4 regions of the Pseudomonas leptonychotis genome follow, and region 4 is predicted to be linked to each of the others. Evidence: predicted binding sites of a transcription regulator. Region 4 holds the regulator's gene; each other region holds the start of a gene.
What was found. The regulator sigma-54, encoded in region 4, starts transcription at its own class of promoters, with help from an activator protein. The targets are predictions, from matches to a motif close to ANTGGCATNNANNTTGCTNT.
Positions count from the first base shown of each region.

Region 1 (2,202 bases), on a different contig from region 4:
CAGGCTGGTGGCGCAAAAGAAGCAGATCGCACCACTGGCCAAACCAATCGCCAGAGCGCCCATCGGCCCCGCCGTACCGGATGCAGGGGTGATCGCCACCAGACCTGCCACAGCGCCCGAAGCAATGCCTAGTACGCTGGGTTTGCGATGCGTGATCCACTCGGCGAACATCCAGCTCAACGCCGCTGTAGCGGTGGCAATCTGAGTCACCAGCATGGCCATACCAGCGCTGCCGTTGGCGGCCAGCGCAGAGCCTGCGTTGAAGCCGAACCAGCCGACCCAGAGCATGCTTGCGCCAATCAGGGTGTAGCCGAGGTTGTGCGGCGGCATGGCGGTAGTCGGAAAGCCCTTACGCTTACCCAGCACCAGGCAGGCCACCAGACCGGCAATACCGGCGTTGATGTGCACCACGGTGCCGCCCGCGAAGTCGAGCACGCCCCAGTCCCACATCAGTGCGCCATCGCCGCCCCAGACCATGTGCGCAATAGGCGCATAAACCAGGGTGAACCACACCGCCATAAAGATCAGCATGGCCGAGAACTTCATGCGCTCGGCGAAGGCACCCACGATTAACGCAGGCGTGATGATGGCGAAGGTCATCTGGAAGGTGATGAACACACTCTCCGGAATTCCAGCCACCAGGCTGTCCAGGGTCAAACCAGAAAGGAAGGCTTTGGAGAAACCGCCGACGAAGGAGTTGAGGTTAACCACCCCCTGCTCCATACCGGTGGTATCAAAGGCCAGACTGTAGCCGTAGACGACCCACAGAATGCTGATCAACCCGGTTACCGCGAAACACTGCATTAACACCGACAGCACGTTCTTGGAACGCACCATGCCGGCGTAAAACAACGCCAGACCGGGAATGGTCATAAACAACACCAGGACAGTGGCGACTAACATCCAAGCGGTGTCGCCGCTGTTCAGGCTTGCCTCTTCGGCCATGGCAAAGCCAGGAACGAGAGACAAAAGGGCTCCTAGCCCTGCGATTTTTCGCAGAGTCATGGTTTAACTCCTGGGGCGTGGGGTTCGTTCGGAGGCTTAAACTGCGTCGGTGCCGGTTTCGCCGGTACGGATGCGGATCGCCTGTTCCAGGTTTACAACGAAAATCTTGCCGTCACCGATCTTGCCGGTGTTAGCAGCCTTGGTAATGGCCTCAATTACGCGATCGAGTTGATCGTCAGCGATGGCCACGTCGATTTTCACTTTTGGCAAGAAATCGACCACGTATTCAGCACCGCGGTACAGCTCGGTATGGCCCTTCTGGCGACCAAAGCCTTTGACTTCAGTGACAGTGATGCCCTGCACGCCGATCTCCGACAGTGACTCACGGACGTCGTCCAGCTTGAACGGCTTGATGATGGCAGTGACTAGCTTCATGTAACTCTCTCCCGTGTATGGTGGACTTGCCCCAGGAATTACGAACCCGGCCCAAGTCTAAGCGCAGTGCCTGGCTTTTGTAATGCATCGCAGCCCTGACCCAGCAGCACCGATGTTCACCAATGCTTCCGACGAAGCACTGGAACTGCATCGGTGCATGCGTACGGTAGACAAAGCAGAAAGCTTGCCAGATCAGCTAAAACCGATTTATTTCATGCAGTTACCCGGCAAACAGGGGGTTTGACCGAGTAACCACCCACATCCATCGCACAATAACAGTGCATAAGCCGGCCGAACCGCGCGCGAAAACCGTGCAAGCGCTGCTAATTCCCCACCAGCCGCGCTCGGCAAGCCGTGCAAAGCTGCGTGCTACACTGCCGCCACCTGTAAACGGAACCTCATCATGCTGCCACCTAAAGCCCTGCTAGACGCCCTCAGCACCCACGCCTCGCGCCTGTTCAACGGTGACGCACCCTTACCGCGCGGTGAATTCGAGGCCCAGTTCAAGGTGCTGTTGCAAAGCGCCTTCAGCAAACTCGACTTGGTCAGCCGCGACGAATTCGACAGCCAAATGGTCGTGCTGGCCCGCACTCGCGCGCGCCTGGAAGCCCTTGAGGCTAAAGTGGCCGCGATGGAAGCGCGCAACGCAGACGCCCCAGCGACCAGCGAGTAACGCCCACCGCGGATGCATCAGCCGATCAAGGAGTGATCGATGTCCCTGGCCATAGTCCATAGCCGCGCTCAAGTGGGCGTAGAAGCGCCCTCTGTCACCGTCGAAGCCCATTTGGCCAATGGCCTGCCCTCGTTGGCGCTGGTCGGCTT
Region 1 is NZ_RFLV01000001.1:1,916,378-1,918,579, reverse strand. Features, by position in the region: gene D8779_RS08745 (ammonium transporter) at 1-1,005, opposite strand, end outside; gene glnK (P-II family nitrogen regulator) at 1,042-1,380, opposite strand; gene D8779_RS08735 (accessory factor UbiK family protein) at 1,784-2,053, shown strand; gene D8779_RS08730 (YifB family Mg chelatase-like AAA ATPase) at 2,093-2,202, shown strand, end outside.
Region 1: a site for sigma-54 is predicted at 1,553-1,572, ahead of glnK (P-II family nitrogen regulator). Genes of this name have one in related genera too.

Region 2 (2,202 bases), on a different contig from region 4:
TTCAAACCAGGGGTGCCGACTTGCGGCGCGCCGCTGGAGGCGGTTTCCAGAAACAGGTTGTTGCCGATCGCTTCCAGCCCCGCAGGGTTGATGAAATCGGCGGTCTGAAGATTGCCGACGATCTGTGGCTGCGGGTTGCCGGAGGTCGTGACCGACACGGTACCGTCCTCGCCCACGGTAAAGGTGCGCACCTCGTTAGGCAGCACAATGGCCGGCTCCAGGGCATAACCGCTAGAGGTCACCACCTGGCCATCGGAATTGAGGTGGAAGCTACCGTCACGGCTATAAGACACGGTGCCATCAGGCAGCAACACCTGAAAGAAGCCCCGGCCGTTGATCGCCATATCCAGCGGCTGCTCGGTGGTTTGCAGGCTGCCAGCGGTGAAAATCTTTTGCGTACCCACCACGCGCACACCGGTACCCAGCTGCAAACCTGTTGGCAGCTGGCTGTCCTGGCTGGACTGGCCGCCAGGCTGACGACGGATCTGGTACAGCAGATCCTCGAACTCGGCGCGATCACGTTTGAAGCCAGTGGTCGAGACGTTGGCCAGGTTGTTGGAAATAGTGGTCAGGTTCATGTCCTGAGCGGACAGACCCGTCTTGCTGACCCACAGTGCCGGAAGCATATCGATTCTCCTCGGGCGTCGGTTTAACGACGCCGCGTGCTGATAATTAGGTCATTTGCAAGACGCGCGCCATGGCCGCTGAATTGTCTTCAGCGGTGCGCATCATCTTCACTTGCAATTCGAATTGGCGAGACAGGGAGAGAATCGCGGTCATCTCTTCCACGGCGTTGACGTTGCTCGACTCAAGAAAACCGGAGGTGACTTCCATGTTGGCGTCCGCCTGCACAGGCCCTTGACCTTTGAAGCGAATCATCCCGTCGGTGCCCTTCTCCATCTGCTTTAAGTCCGGGTTGACCAGCTTCAGGCGGTCAACCTCGGCCAGCACGTTGGGGGCCTCGCCCAGGGCGCGGATGCTGATGGTGCCATCCTTGCCGATTTCGATTTTCTGCTCGGGCGGCACTGCAATCGGCCCGGCATTGCCCATCACCGGCAAGCCATTGCCGGTCCGCAAGACGCCGAGTGCATCGACGTTCAAACTGGCGGTACGCACATAGGCTTCGCTGCCATCGGGGGCCTGCACAGCCAGCCAGCCTTTGCCACCAACAGCCACATCCAGATCGCGACCGGTTTCTTGCATCGAGCCTGGCGTGAAGTCAGTGCCGGGGCGCTCGCTCATGGCATAAACCCGCGACGGTAAACCGTCACCGAAAATCGGCATGGACCGCGCTTGCTCGAAATCCCGGCGAAAGCCGTTAGTGGAAATATTCGCCAGGTTGTTGGCGTGGGCACGCTGGGCCAGGGTGTTGTTGTGGGCACCAGTCATGGAAACGTACAGCATCTTGTCCATGGTCATTCTCCGAGTTGGGCTTGCCGCCCGCTGCTCTATACAGGCTATAAAGCAAGGTCTGCGCCAACATTCGAAAAACAATCACAAGCACTTGATAAATATGATTTTTAAATAATAAAAAAGGCTCCAGGAGGAGCCTTTAAAATACTGACGTGGCGTACTTTTGCCGCCTACGACAGGTACTTGCCTATCACGGCCTGGCTTATCAACGCAGGTTGATAATGGTCTGGGTCACCGCACTTTCAGTCTCGATGGTTTTGGCGTTGGCCTGGTAGTTACGCTGGGCAACGATCAGATTAACCAACTGATCTGATAGCTCAACGTTGGAGTCTTCCAGTGCGCCGGACTGCAAAGCTCCCAGGGTGCCGCTGCGCGGCGTACCGACCACAGGCTCGCCGGATTGGAACGACTGCACCCAGGCGGTCTTACCTACCGGGGTCAGCCCCTGCACGTTGGCGAAGCTGGCCAACACCACCTGCCCTTGAATATTCGACTGACCATTGGTGTAGCGGGCAAAGATTACCCCGGTATCATCAATCTCCAGGCCGGCCAACTGACCCGTGGTGTAGCCATCCTGACTCACCCTGTTGACCGCAAACGTGCTGGCAAACTGAGTGGACTGACGCAGATCGATATTCACACCAGTGGCACTGGCATTCGCACCATTGCCAGACCACACCGGAGGAATAGAGGTATCCGGCGCGGCTGGCACCCAAGTCGTCAGGTCAATCGTGCCATCAGCGCCCACAGTAAAGCCGGTGGGCGCTGATGCGATCAGCGCAGGCACGT
Region 2 is NZ_RFLV01000001.1:196,406-198,607, forward strand. Features, by position in the region: gene flgG (flagellar basal-body rod protein FlgG) at 1-626, opposite strand, end outside; gene D8779_RS00880 (flagellar basal body rod protein FlgF) at 673-1,413, opposite strand; gene flgE (flagellar hook protein FlgE) at 1,619-2,202, opposite strand, start outside.
Region 2: a site for sigma-54 is predicted at 1,462-1,481, ahead of D8779_RS00880 (flagellar basal body rod protein FlgF). Genes of this name have one in related genera too.

Region 3 (2,202 bases), on a different contig from region 4:
TGGGGGTGTTGGAACCTACTGCGTTCAATGACAAGTACGAGGTCTATCCGCTGGCGCTGGGTGACCGGGTTTTTATGCTCTCCGATGGCGTGTTGGAGGCCTGCAACAAACAGGGCGAGTTATTTGGTGAGGGCCGTCTGCTGGATGTGTTCAGCGCCAACCTGCAGCAAGCCACGTTGTTTTCCGAGATTCAGCAGGCCCTAGCCCGCTTCAGCGGCGAGCAGCAGGATGATGTCAGCTTGCTTGAGGTCCGCATGGTCGATGATGGCCAGTTAAGCCGTCCGCCGCTGGCTTTTGCTGATAATGGGCAGAGTCACTCGCTGGACTGGTCGGCCAGCTTTGAGTTTCGCGGTGAGACCCTGCGCCATTTCAACCCGTTACCGTTTCTCCTGCAGTTGCTGTTGGAGGTAAAAGGTCTGCGCCCCCAAGGTGGGGCCCTGTTCAGTGTGCTAGCCGAGCTGTACTCGAACGCTCTGGAGCATGGCGTGCTAGGTCTGGATTCGGCGCTCAAGGCAAATGCCGAGGGATTTTCCGAGTACTACCGCCAACGTAGCGTGCGGCTGGCCACGTTAACGGATGGGTTTGTCCGCTTTCATCTGCAATTGCTACCTGAAGGCACTGGCGGACGTTTGATCGTCCGAGTCGAGGACAGCGGTTCGGGCTTCGAGGCGCCGTTACAGCCTGCGCAGCCCCGGGATGCCCATAGCCTGAGCGGTCGTGGGCTGGCACTGGTCAGGCAATTGAGTGAGCGCTGCAGTTGGGGCGACGGCGAACCGGGGGTGCGCGTGGAGTTTTCCTGGTTGCCTGGGGCATAATCCAGGCATAACGCTAGGAGAGCGCGCAGTTGTCTGATATTCACCTTGATAGCGCAGTATTGGCGGCTTTGCAGGACGTCATGGAAGATGAATACCCGGTGCTGCTGGATACCTTCCTGCTCGACTCCGAAGAACGTGTGCTGGTGCTGCGCCAGGCTGAGCAGGCTGCCGATGCGCAGAGCCTGCGTTTGGCGGCGCACAGCTTTAAGGGCAGTTGCAGCAATATGGGCGCATTGATGCTGGCTGGGCTGTGCAAGCAGCTGGAGGAAGCCGGCCGGCGCGAGCAGCTGGAGCAGGCCCCTGAGCTGGTCGAGCAGATCGAGCGCGAATTTGCCATTGTGCGCATCCTGCTCAAGTCCGAGCGTCAGCGTTATCGACACTAGCCTTGCTACTTCTGTCTCTGATTACTGCATTTCACCCCGCTTAACCTGCCTGCCAAAAAGTTGGCCCGCACCTTGCAAAACTCTCCGCACGACCAACCCCGAGCGGAGAGTATCCATGTCCGTTGCCCCCGATCTGCTGCTCAAGTCAGCGCCTGAAATAAAGCCCAGGGCCGCTGCATCAAAACCACCGGGGAAACCCGCTGAGCCTAATAGAAATGAGGCTTCTAGCTTCTCTCAGGTGTATGCCCGGGAGCGTCAGGCCAAGGCTGCAGAACGCAGTGATGCGCCTGCTAAGCCTGCGCGTGACAGCAAGGTAGACAAAGAAGAGCCGCAGGATGCTCAGGCGCAAGCTGCCGTCGGACAGGCCGAGGTTGCCGATAGCGGCAAGCCTTTGCCGACTGACCCGGCAATTGATGGCGCCGTGCTTGATCCACTGCTGTTGCTGGGTATAACCGGCGAGCTGCCAGTGGAGGAGGCTGAGGCGTTGGCGCTCGACACAGAGCCTGCGCCATTGTTGGTAACGACTGGGAACCTGACCAGCTCCGGCCCGGCGAGCATGACTGAAGCCAGCTTCGATGCAGAACTGGATGCGCTCAACCAACTGCCAGCCGTGCGTATGGCCTTGGAAATGGGCGCCAAGGAAAAAGCGCTGGCAGAGCAAGCTGCTGCGCCTTTGGCTCAGGCTAACCAGGCGGCACAAAACGCTAGTCAAAGCATGCTCGCAAGCCAGCTGGTGCAGGATGAAGTGCCGATAGAAGGCGATGCATTGGAGTTGCCGGAATTACAGCTTGAGGCGCTGACCGGCAAAAGCCTTGAAGCGCTCAAGGATGGCATGGCCAATAACACGCCGGAAAACTTTGTCAGCAAGCTCAGCGCGCTGAGCCAGGCCATCGGCCAACAAAGCCCGCTGTCAGCTAGAGCCCCTGTGGTGGTCGGTCAGCCAGTACCTATGCAACAGGGTGGGTGGAGTGAGGCGGTAGTCGATCGGGTGATGGTGATGTCCA
Region 3 is NZ_RFLV01000006.1:123,490-125,691, reverse strand. Features, by position in the region: gene D8779_RS19760 (fused response regulator/phosphatase) at 1-815, shown strand, start outside; gene D8779_RS19755 (Hpt domain-containing protein) at 845-1,198, shown strand; gene D8779_RS19750 (flagellar hook-length control protein FliK) at 1,314-2,202, shown strand, end outside.
Region 3: a site for sigma-54 is predicted at 1,258-1,277, ahead of D8779_RS19750 (flagellar hook-length control protein FliK). Genes of this name have one in related genera too.

Region 4 (2,202 bases):
CAGTGAAAGAAGTGTATCTGGGGCATGAGTTCAGGCTGTAACCACGGCTTTTCTTAAGCCTACTGCAGCCAAGGCTAGGCAAAACCTTTAGAGTCAGGCATATAATTTGCTTCCTAGTGGCGCTTTTTAAAAGCGCCCTGTAGTGGCTGCGCACAGACGCCGGTAAATAAGGTCTGCAATGAAACCATCGCTAGTCCTGAGAATGGGCCAGCAGCTGACGATGACACCGCAGCTGCAACAGGCCATCCGCCTGCTCCAACTGTCCACCTTGGATCTGCAACAAGAGATCCAGGAGGCCTTGGAGTCCAACCCGATGCTCGAGCGCCAGGAAGAAGGCGATGACTTCGACAATTCGGACCCCATGGCTGATGGCGCAGAAAGCGCCACACCCAGCGAACAGCCTGAAACGCCGTACCAAGAAACCAACTACCAGGAAGCCACGCAAACCGTGGACAACCTTGAAGAAGGTGACTGGGGCGAGCGCATTCCTAACGAGCTACCCGTCGACACTGCCTGGGAAGACATCTACCAGACCAGCGCCAGCAGTTTGCCCAGCAGCACCAATGATGACGACGAATGGGACTTCACCACTCGCACGTCTAGCGGTGAGAGCCTGCAAAGCCACCTGCTCTGGCAACTCAATCTAGCCCCAATGTCGGACAAGGATCGCCTGATTGGCGTGACCTTGATTGACTGCATCAACAGCCAGGGCTATCTCGAAGAAACTCTCGAGGAAGTGGTCGAGGCGTTCGACCCGGAGCTGGACATCGAGCTCGACGAAGTCGAAGCCGTGCTGCACCGCATTCAACAATTCGAGCCCACCGGGATCGCCGCGCGGAACCTGGGCGAGTGCCTGCTCCTGCAACTGCGCCAGCTGCCCGCCAAAACGCTCTGGCTGAGCGAAGCACAGCGTCTGGCCAGTGACTACCTCGACCTGCTTGGCAGCCGCGACTACAGCCAGCTAATGCGCCGCCTGAAACTCAAGGAAGACGAGCTGCGCCAGGTGATCGACCTGATTCAAAGCCTCAACCCGCGCCCCGGCTCGCAAATCGAATCAAGCGAACCCGAATATGTAGTGCCCGATGTGATCGTGCGCAAACACAACGAACGCTGGCTGGTAGAGCTGAACCAGGAGGCCATGCCACGCCTGCGGGTCAACGCGCAATACGCCGGTTTTGTGAAACGCGCCGACTCCAGCGCTGACAACACCTTTATGCGCAACCAGCTGCAAGAAGCGCGCTGGTTTATCAAAAGCCTGCAAAGCCGCAACGAAACCCTGATGAAAGTAGCCACGCAGATCGTCGAACATCAGCGCGGCTTTCTCGATTACGGCGACGAAGCGATGAAGCCCTTGGTTCTGCACGATATTGCCGAAGCCGTAGGCATGCACGAGTCAACCATCTCACGGGTGACCACACAGAAATTCATGCATACGCCGCGTGGCATTTACGAGCTGAAATACTTCTTCTCCAGCCACGTGAGCACCTCCGAGGGTGGCGAATGCTCGTCGACTGCGATCCGCGCCATCATCAAAAAACTGGTGGCCGCGGAAAATGCGAAAAAGCCGTTGAGTGACAGTAAGATCGCTGGTTTACTGGAAGCACAAGGCATTCAAGTAGCCCGCCGCACGGTCGCAAAGTACCGTGAATCCCTCGGAATAGCGCCTTCCAGTGAGCGTAAACGATTGATCTAAGGCGGCACACAGAAGGAAGATCAAAGCACTGCACAGTACACGCCCAGGCCTCGCCTTTGCTCAAAAGCAGCCATACTGCCAATAGTGATTAGCGACCGTGCCAGGCTCGTTCTGCCAGAGTCTTCCACGCCACAGTGTTCCGGCGGCAGGCCTCTCGCCTGCCTCTTACACACGGCAACAAGGAGAAAGCGGTATGCAAGTCAACATCAGTGGACATCAGCTGGATGTGACCGACGCCCTGCGCGACTACATCGTCGAGAAACTTGGACGACTGGAGCGCCACTTCGACAAGATCACCAACGTACAGGTCATCATGGAGGTCGAAAAGCTCAAACAGAAAATCGAAGCGACCTTACACATTGCAGGCGGCGAAGTCGTCGCCAATGCCGAGCATGAAGACATGTACGCCGCCATCGATTTACTGACTGACAAACTCGACCGACAACTCATCAAACACAAGGAAAAACAGCTCGATCGTCAACAGGGCGCTATGGCCCGCTGACGTCGTC
Region 4 is NZ_RFLV01000003.1:291,673-293,874, forward strand. Features, by position in the region: gene lptB (LPS export ABC transporter ATP-binding protein) at 1-41, shown strand, start outside; gene D8779_RS15680 (RNA polymerase factor sigma-54) at 179-1,693, shown strand; gene hpf (ribosome hibernation-promoting factor, HPF/YfiA family) at 1,887-2,195, shown strand.